3 regions of the Serratia entomophila genome follow, and region 1 is predicted to be linked to each of the others. Evidence: predicted binding sites of a transcription regulator. Region 1 holds the regulator's gene; each other region holds the start of a gene.
What was found. Region 1 encodes Fur, which represses iron uptake genes when iron is present. Its sites were predicted from a motif close to ATAATAATGAGAACNACTATCAA; they were not measured.
Positions count from the first base shown of each region.

Region 2: the regulator Fur is predicted to act here: its motif matches at 1,925-1,947, upstream of feoA (ferrous iron transporter A).
Region 3: the regulator Fur is predicted to act here: its motif matches at 1,973-1,995, upstream of ftnA (non-heme ferritin).

Region 1 covers NZ_CP082787.1:1,295,538-1,298,845, forward strand. The annotation lists gene KHA73_RS06360 (beta-N-acetylhexosaminidase) at 1-624, shown strand, start outside; gene fur (ferric iron uptake transcriptional regulator) at 818-1,264, opposite strand; gene fldA (flavodoxin FldA) at 1,597-2,136, opposite strand; gene ybfE (LexA regulated protein) at 2,388-2,675, opposite strand; gene ybfF (esterase) at 2,933-3,308, opposite strand, start outside.
Region 2 covers NZ_CP082787.1:151,911-155,218, reverse strand. The annotation lists gene KHA73_RS00620 (Tex family protein) at 1-1,473, shown strand, start outside; gene feoA (ferrous iron transporter A) at 2,058-2,282, shown strand; gene feoB (Fe(2+) transporter permease subunit FeoB) at 2,344-3,308, shown strand, end outside.
Region 3 covers NZ_CP082787.1:1,998,256-2,001,563, forward strand. The annotation lists gene KHA73_RS09775 (SLC13 family permease) at 147-1,439, shown strand; gene KHA73_RS09780 (DNA polymerase III subunit theta) at 1,555-1,785, opposite strand; gene ftnA (non-heme ferritin) at 2,150-2,668, shown strand; gene yobA (CopC domain-containing protein YobA) at 2,996-3,308, shown strand, end outside.

The DNA of each region.
Region 1 (3,308 bases):
GATGAGCGCGGCTACTACTGGGGTACCCGCTTCAGCGACGAACAGAAGATGTTCAGCTTCGCGCCGGATAACCTGCCGCAGAACGCTGAAACCTCGGTAGACCGTGACGGCAATCACTTCGCCGCCAGGAGCGACAAACCCTGGCCGGGCGCCTATGGCATTTCCGCCCAGCTGTGGAGCGAAACCCAGCGCACCGACCCTGAGATGGAGTACATGATCTTCCCGCGCGCTCTGTCGGTGGCGGAACGTGCCTGGCACCGCGCTGCCTGGGAACGGGATTATAAAGCCGGCCGCGAGTACAAGGGTGGGGAAACTCACTTTGTCGATGGCAAAGCCCTGGCTCAGGACTGGCTGCGCTTCGCCAACCTGCTGGGGCAACGAGAGTTGGCCAAGCTGGACAAGGGCGGCGTCAGCTATCGCCTGCCGGTGCCGGGCGCCCGGGTGATGGGCGGCAAGCTGGAGGCGAATATCTCTCTGCCGGGGCTGGGCATCGAGTACTCCACCGACGGCGGCAAGCAATGGCAGCGTTACGACGCCAAAGCCAGGCCGGCGGTGAGCGGCGAAGTGCAGGTTCGAGCGGTAAGCCCGGACGGCAAGCGTCACGGCCGCGCCGAGAAAGTTTAAGTCAGGTAGTGCGGCCCGCTGCGTGTCGGCAGCGGGCCGATGTTGAAGTGAGGGAAGTACGTGGAGCTGTGCCGCTGCAATTGTTCCATTTCATGACGTGATCTTTCCCCGGCTGGCCCGGGGATTTTTTTTGCCCGCCGGCGACAGGCGTAAAAAAACCGCCCTGAGGCGGTTCTTTAATCCCGATAACGGGTTACTTCTTGTCGTGCAGCGTATCGTCTTCGCGGCAGTCGCCGATTTCACAGTGGCCGTACAGGTACAGGCTGTGGTTGGTGAGCTTGATGCCGTGTTGCTTGGCGATATCACGCTGGCGCGCTTCGATGGATTCATCGCTGAATTCGATCACTTTGCCGCAGTCCAGGCAAATCAGGTGATCGTGGTGGTGCTGCTGGGTCAGTTCGAACACGGATTTACCGCCTTCGAAATTGTGACGAGTCACAATGCCCGCATCATCAAACTGGTTCAGCACGCGGTAAACCGTCGCCAGTCCGATTTCTTCGCCCATATCTATCAGTTTTTTGTACAAATCTTCCGCACTGACGTGATGGCATTCCGGATTTTGCAGTACTTCCAGGATTTTGAGTCGCGGAAGCGTGACTTTTAAGCCGGCCTTCTTCAATGCGGTGTTGTTGTCAGTCATGCGGATTCAGTCCTGTTACTATGCTAATCAAGTTGAGGCGTTCTCGCCTGTGGCATCGGTCGGCACAAAGAGTTAATTGCGTCTCATTATAGAACCGGTTGTCCTAAATGGAAACCGCCGGTTGTTAACAAAGATATAATTGCACTATTGCATGTTGTGCATGCAACGCTTTGATGGGTGGGATAAACCGATATCTCAGTCTACCGTGACGATGTGGGAAGTTACCAATCTGTAACTTCTATTGCAGCAATCCATACTGCCGATGACGGCCCTGCTGGCAACACTATGCACTTTGCAGGGCTATTGTTCAACCTTTGGACGGCAATGGCCGTTTAGCCAAGGATTTCGGCCAGGCTCAGCTCTTCGACTATCTGCTTGACCCAGGCTTCGACACGTTCGTTGGTCAGCTCAGGCTGACGGTCTTCGTCGATCGCCAGACCGATGAAGTTGTTGTCGTCCGCCAGGCCCTTGGAGGCTTCGAAGTGGTAGCCTTTGGTCGGCCAGTGGCCGACGATGGCCGCGCCGTGCGGTTCGATGATGTCGCGAATGGTGCCCATCGCGTCACAGAAGTATTCCGCGTAGTCTTCCTGATCGCCGCAGCCGAACAGCGCCACCAGTTTGCCGTTGAAGTCCACTTCTTCCAGCGTCGGGAAAAAGTCATCCCAGTCGCACTGCGCTTCGCCGTAGTACCAGGTTGGGATACCCAGCAGCAGGATATCGAAAGCTTCCAGATCTTCTTTGCTGCTTTTGGCGATGTCGTGAATTTCAGACACATCGTCGCCAAACTGTTTCTGAAGAATTTTCTGGATCATTTTGGCAATGTTTTCGGTATTGCCAGTGTCGCTGCCAAAGAAAATGCCTACAGTAGCCATATCGCGTATAACCTTTAAATTCAATTAATTGCATTACACGATGTTAGTGCTGACCCCGCTAACACCGATTAAAATGATGCCATGGCAAGAGCTGGCGGGCGCCATCAGGGCGCTGTCTCTTACCGGTAAACACGTATCATGCCAGAAATTTACTCCGGGGTTTTATCGCATTTATGCGATGCCGGAGGAGAGTAAAGCGGTGCTGATCCGGCGTCATCCATAACGCCGCGCCGCACGTGCGGCCGAAGAGATCAATGTTCTGGCTGTTCTTCCGCCAGTTGCGCCAGCAGCATTTGCTCGATGAGCTCGCTGCGGCTGATGTTGCGCTGTTCCGCCAGTTTGTTCAGGGCGTCCACCGCATCCGCGTTGATTTTCAGCTCTACGCGCCGCAAACCACGCACTTTATCGCGCCGTAGCTGATTGCGCTTATTGATTCTAAGCTGTTCATCGCGAGATAGCGGGTTGGTTTTCGGGCGCCCCGGCCGGCGTTCATCTGCGAACAGATCCAGCGTCGTGCGATCCGTTTGTTCTTTTGCCATAGGTAGCGGTACTGCAAGGGAGTTTGCATCAAAAAGCGCTTACACGCTTCCGGACGGTTCGGTTAACACACTTCGGGCCAATAAACCCTAACCCAAATTCACCCCCAGACTGGCGTTAGCGAACACGCTGGACGTGGCGGCAAAATTATAGCGCGCCATATTACCCCAGCAGATAGAGCAACGACAATGCTTAACTGAGGCGTAAACGCGCTAAGCCGTTATCTCTAGCGCGTTTTTTCGCCAGCAAGGGCGGTTTTTCAGGCTTCGTCGAGAAAACGGTGGATGGCGCGCAGCACCGCTTCCGGTTTTTCGGCATGTACCCAGTGGCCGGTGCCCGCCACCACGTGAGCGCGTGCCTGCGGGAACTGGCGGGCGATGTCCGCGCGGTAGCTGTCTTGCACATAAGGCGACAAGCCGCCGCGAATGAACAGCGTCGGGTGCGGCCAGGCCGGCACTTCTTGCCAGCCGGTCACGTTCTCGTACTGCGCAATCAACACCGGCAGATTGAAACGCCACTCGCCGTTGTGGAAGGATTTCAGCAGGAACTGGATCACCCCTTCTTCCTGCAGATAGTCGCGCATCAGCTGGGCGGCCTGCTGGCGCTGGGTGATGCCGGCGGCGCTGACGGCCTTC
Region 2 (3,308 bases), 1.1 Mb from region 1:
CTGCTGCACCTGGAAACCGAATTAATGGGCACGGTGCGCGAACGCGCGGAAGACGAAGCGATCAACGTCTTCGCCCGCAACATGCAGGATCTGCTGATGGCCGCCCCGGCCGGCATGCGCGCCACCATGGGCCTGGACCCGGGCCTGCGCACCGGGGTGAAGGTTGCCGTGGTGGACGCCACCGGCAAGCTGGTCGCCACCGACACCGTCTACCCGCATACCGGCCAGGCGGCCAAAGCCGCCGCCATCGTCGCGGCGCTGTGCATCAAGCATAAGGTGGAACTGGTCGCCATCGGCAACGGCACCGCCTCGCGCGAGACCGAACGCTTCTACCTCGATCTGCAAAAACAGTTCAGCGACGTTAAAGCGCAGAAAGTGATCGTCAGCGAAGCCGGCGCCTCGGTGTATTCCGCCTCCGAACTGGCGGCTCTGGAATTCCCTAACCTCGATGTCTCGCTGCGCGGCGCGGTATCCATCGCCCGCCGCCTGCAGGATCCGCTGGCGGAGCTGGTGAAGATCGACCCGAAATCCATCGGCGTCGGCCAGTATCAGCACGACGTCAGCCAGAGCCAGCTGGCCAAGAAACTGGATTCGGTGGTGGAAGACTGCGTGAACGCCGTCGGTGTCGACCTGAATACCGCTTCTGTGCCGCTGCTGACCCGCGTGGCCGGTCTGACGCGCATGATGGCGCAGAACATCGTCAACTGGCGTGATGAGAACGGCCGCTTCAGCAATCGCGAGCAGCTGTTGAAAGTCAGCCGCCTGGGGCCGAAGGCCTTCGAACAGTGCGCCGGCTTCTTGCGCATCAACCACGGCGACAACCCGCTGGACGCCTCCACCGTTCACCCGGAAACCTACCCGGTGGTGGAACGCATTCTGGCCGCCACCCAGCAGGCGCTGCAGGATTTGATGGGCAATTCGTCGGCGGTGCGCAGCCTGAAGGCCAGCGACTTTACCGACGAAAAGTTCGGTATGCCGACGGTAACCGACATTCTGAAAGAGCTGGAGAAACCAGGCCGCGACCCGCGCCCTGAGTTCAAAACCGCCACCTTTGCCGAAGGCGTTGAAACCCTCAACGATCTGCAGCCGGGAATGGTCCTCGAAGGTTCGGTCACCAACGTCACTAACTTCGGCGCCTTTGTGGATATCGGCGTGCATCAGGACGGCCTGGTGCATATCTCCTCGCTGGCGGATAAGTTTGTTGAAGATCCGCACACCGTGGTGAAAGCCGGCGACATCGTCAAAGTGAAGGTGATGGAGGTCGATCTGCAGCGCAAACGCATCGCGCTGAGCATGCGCCTGGATGAACAGCCGGGCGAAGGCTCGCCGCGCCGCGGCGGCGGCACGGCGGCGCCGGCGCGCGATAACGCCAACCGGGCGCCGGCCAACAAAACCAAGCCGCGCGCCAGCGCGCCGGCCGGCAACAGCGCCATGGGCGATGCCCTGGCGGCGGCGTTCGGTAAAAAACGTTAAGCCTGGCTATTCAGGGCGGAGTTTGCTCCGCCCTTGCCGCAAATTATCGCAACGCTTTTTTGACCCGCCTCAATAAACCGCCAACTTTTTATTCTCCCCCCCGCCTCTCAATCTCCCCCTCGGTAAATCGCCACCGATAGCCCTTTATTAACACTTCAATTAACACCCCGTTTTCATTTTGCGATTTATGGGCGAAACACAAATGGTTACCGCTCGCATTCAGCCAGGAAAATGTTATTAAATTTTCTGCGGTGCAAATAAAAAGCGATCCGGCCGCCGCCTTATTTTGCAAACGGGAAAAAACCGCCGCAATTGCGTAACGGATTTAACCCGCCATTCTCATTTGTGCCGCACCGTGGGCGGTGGTAAAACGGCTGCCGGTAAGGCAATGCCACCGGCAGCGAAGGGTGCATAATAATTGGTTACGATAGCCCTACTTTTTGTATTGATTTTGGCAATGATTCTCATTACCATTATTTCCCTTATTTAGCGCATGACCTTATGGATGAATAACGCCGGCTGTTAACCGGCAACGCTTAATAATCATCAGCCCGACTATCATCGGTTCGCGAAAGGTTAATAACATGCAACTTCAGCCTAAACACGCCTATAAAATCGTCGGCTTCTCCAGCGAGATTGGCGCAGCCTATCGCCAGAAACTGTTATCGCTCGGCATGCTGCCCGGTTCTTCATTCGACGTGGTGCGCGTCGCGCCGCTCGGCGATCCGATAGAAATAAAAACCCGCCGCGTCAGCCTGGTGCTGCGTAAAAAAGACCTGGCCCTGCTGCTGCTCGACGGCCAGTCCTGACCCGTTTGCCGCCGCTCCGCTGCGTCGGCGCTGTTTTCACTGACTGGTATCACCCTGGATTATGAAAAAACTCACCATCGGCTTAATAGGCAATCCAAACTCCGGTAAAACCACGCTGTTCAATCAGCTGACCGGGGCCAGACAGCGGGTCGGCAACTGGGCGGGCGTTACGGTCGAACGCAAGGAGGGCCACTTCGCGACGCCGCAGTCTGAGGCCAAGCTGGTCGATCTGCCGGGCACCTATTCCCTGACCACCATCTCGGAGCAAACCTCGCTCGACGAACAGATCGCCTGCCACTATATCCTCAGCGGCGACGCCGATCTGTTGATCAACGTGGTCGACGCCTCCAACCTGGAGCGCAATCTTTACCTGACGCTGCAGCTGCTGGAACTGGGCATTCCCTGCATCGTCGCGCTGAACATGCTCGACATCGCCAAAAGCCAGCGCATCGACATCGACGTCGCCGCGCTGTCGGCGCGCCTCGGCTGCCCGGTGGTGCCGATGGTCTCCACCCGGGCCGACGGCATCGGCGTGCTGAAGCAAATGATCGACCACCACCGGTTCAACGAGCTGAAGGCGCTGGTGAATTACCCGCCGCTGCTGCTGAAAGAGGTCGCCACGCTGAGCGACGCCATGCCGCAAACCCTGCCGACGGAACAACGCCGCTGGCTGGCGCTGCAGATGCTGGAGGGGGATATCTACAGCCACAGCCTGGCGGGCGGCGCCGCCGCACTGCTGCCGGCGGCCAGGCAGACGCTGCAACGGCAGCAGCAGGAAGACCCGGCGTTGGTGATTGCCGATGCCCGCTACCAGTCGATCGCCGCGCTGTGCGATGCGGTCAGCAACGCGCAGCAGGCGATGCCGAATCGCCTGACCGAACTGCTGGATAACCTGATCCTCAACCGTTGGCTCGGGGTGCCTATCTTCCTGCTGGTGATGTACCTGATGTTCCTGCTGGCGATCAACATCGGCGGCGCGCTGCAGCCGATTTTCGATATCGGCTCGGCGGCCATCTTCATTCAGGG
Region 3 (3,308 bases), 700 kb from region 1:
GAAGAAAATACGGGCTAATATATGCCTTTTTAAGCTATTTGCTGTGGAGCTGATGTTAATCATCTTTATGATATTAACGCTATCCCTGTGGTTGCAGATACGTCGTGCTTGATAAGGATGTAATGAATAAGTGAAGAGGATGAGTTATGTTAAGCATAAACGTCATTGTTTTGATATTCATACTCGCATCAATCGCGTTAGGATACATTTTTAAGATAAACATAGGCGTTATTTCCATTGTATTTTCGTATCTGGCTTGCAACGCAGCAGGGATTTCAGGCAAGGGAGTGGTGTCCCTTTGGCCGCTGGATTTGTTTTTCATTTTACTGTCAGTGACTTTCTTTTATGGCTTTCCTCTTGCTAACGGGACTCTGTCATTGATTGCGGAAAAAATAGTTTATAAAACCCAGAGCAGGCCCTGGGCAATTCCTATTGTATTATACTTTTGCGTGGTCATATTTTCTGGAGTTGGGCCGGGGCACTACGCAGCATTTGCATTTATATCACCATTGGTCATGATAATTTCATCGCAGATAAAAATGCATAAAATGCTAGCGGCTATTATTGTATACAGTGGCGCCTGTGCGGGCGGTTTCAATCCCTTTACGCTGGGTGGCCGCGTAACTCACGCTTTGATTGCGAATGCCGGCTATACGCCAGAAATGGCCATGCGGTACACTATGGCGGTATCGCGCAATACTTTTATTGCCCACACCGTCGTGTTTTTTTTGGCTTACTTCATATTTAAAGGGTACAAAATCAGGCCGTCAGAAAACATGCTCCCGCCAGAGCGTCTGGCGAAAAAACAAAAGATGACACTGCTATTGGTTTGCATCGTATTCATCCTGGTCATAGTTCCGGCGGTTCTGTTGGCCATCGATCCTGCCAATAGCTATATTAAAATGTCAGTTAAATTTCTCGATCCCGCGTTTCTGTCTTTTGTCGGCATCGTTCTTTGTTTGTTATTCAAAGCTGGGAATGAAAGGGATGCGATGAAGAATATCCCATGGGACATCATAATGATGATTTGCGGGCTGGGAATGTTGATAGAGTTGGCGATAAAGCTGGGAACGATGGATATTTTATCTGGTTGGATTAACACGCTAAATGCAGATAAAGATAGCCATTTTATTGTGTACGTTGTGGGTATTATTTCATCCATCATGGCGCTTTTTTCCTCTACGATGGGCGCCGTTATGCCTACGATATATCCTATCATTCCAAAAGTTAACAGCACACATACTGAGTTGTTATTTTCAGTCGTTACCGTATTTGCCACCTTTACGGGATATTCGCCTTTCTCAACCGGGGGAGCGTTGGTGTTGGCCGGGGTAAGCGAAGATAAAGAGAGGAAAAAATTATTCGTTCAATTGATGCTTCTTCCGATAACCACCATTATCCTGGCGATTATATTGGTTACGTGTGGAGTGATTTATTGAAATCAGGGAGTGCTTTCCGCCAAGGGGGCCGTTTTTAGCGTACCCTATCGGCACTGGATCCCTAGGCGGTCAAATTATCAACCGCCATGCCTGATGGGGCTGCCCCTTGCGGAAGTTACTTGGATTTTGGCTCGTACGGCAGGCGTGAATACTTGTGCGATTCGACGCGATAGTGCGCCAGGCGTTCACGGAAATAGTCGCGCAGGTGGGCCGGCTGCTCGCGTTCCACCACTTCCGGGATCACCGGCATGTTATAGCGCTCTTTGAACGCCACGCCAGAGGCGGCGAGATCCACGTTCACCTTGTCCATCTCTTCTTTGGAAAGTTCTGCCAGATTGTAACCCACCTTATGCTCCTTACCGTTGCCGCATTGAATCTGCGCAGAAGGTAATGCACCGGGCGGCGCTTGGCAAGCCCGATGCGCCGATGCAATAGTGACTCTGCTGCTTTAACGGTTATTTAACGCCGCCATGGCAATGTGATTTATTTATTTTCTTAAATAAGAATGATTCGCTTTTTGATTAAATATAAAGATGAAAATAGTTATCATAATAATTTGAATGAATAATTAATTTATATTTAACTTGTTGATATTTATGTTGTTTTTTGCTTGTTTGAATTTAATGTAAATAAGGTGTTTTTATTTTTAATTCATCAGGGCATAATGCGGAAAAATTAAATTCACGACCTGCAAAATAAAAGGAATCATTATGCTGACGCAAGAAATGACCAAGAAGCTGAATGAGCAACTGAACCTGGAGTTCTATTCGGCCAACATGTACCTGCAAATGAGCGCATGGTGCAGCGACAAAGGCTTTGAAGGCGCCGCGGCATTCCTTAAAGAACATTCTCAGGAAGAGATGCAACACATGCAGCGTCTGTTCGACTACCTGAGCGACACTGGTGCTCTGCCCCTGCTGGGCTCCATCGCCGCGCCGCCGGTTGAGTTTGAATCCCTGGCGGACGTGTTCCAGCAGACTTACGAGCACGAGCAGCTGATCACGCGCCAGATCAACGAACTGGCGCACGCCGCCATGACCGCGCATGACTACTCCACTTTCAACTTCCTGCAGTGGTATGTTGCCGAACAGCATGAAGAAGAGAAGCTGTTTAAATCTGTGCTGGACAAGCTGGCGCTGGTGGGCACCAGCGGCAAAGGCCTGTTCTTCATCGACAAAGATCTGAAGAAAATGGGCGCCGCCGGCGAAAACGGCAACGGCCAGGGCTAATCGATTTTTTGAAACCGCGCGTTGGGCTTATTGCCTGGCGCGCGGTTTTTTTATGCCTTGCGTTTATCGCGGTTATACAGCGATACGTGCTGCCCGATCGCAAAATGCCAGTGATGTGCTCGACTTGCCAGGGGACGGTCGTTATCATTTGACCCGATACGCTACAGGGAAGGTAGAAAGTCAAAGCAGCGAGTTAGCTAATTAACTCCGTTCTTCTGTTTACCCGTGGCGCAATCATTTGCGATGGGTTGGGGCCGCTGATACATCGCTTTGGCTGTTGGCCTTAATCCTTATTACCCTCGATCTTTGCTTTTAAGGGATACCACTGTGATCGGTAAAATTCGTTCCTCATATCGCCTGCTTTCCACCGTTTTCGTGCTGTTTGTCGGCCTTTCTTCACAACAGGCGCTGGCGCACGCGCACCTGAAGGTGGAGACACCCGCGGCCAATGCCACCGTCAGCCCGGCGCCAAAAGCGCTGACGCTCAGCTTCTCTGAGGGCATCGAGCCTAACTTCAGCGGCATCAAGATCACCGGCCCGGATAACGCCCCGGTGAAAACCGGCAAACTGAAGCTCGATCCAAACAACAACACCCAGGTTAATCTGCCGATCGAAGCCGAGCTGCGCGCGGGCAAATATA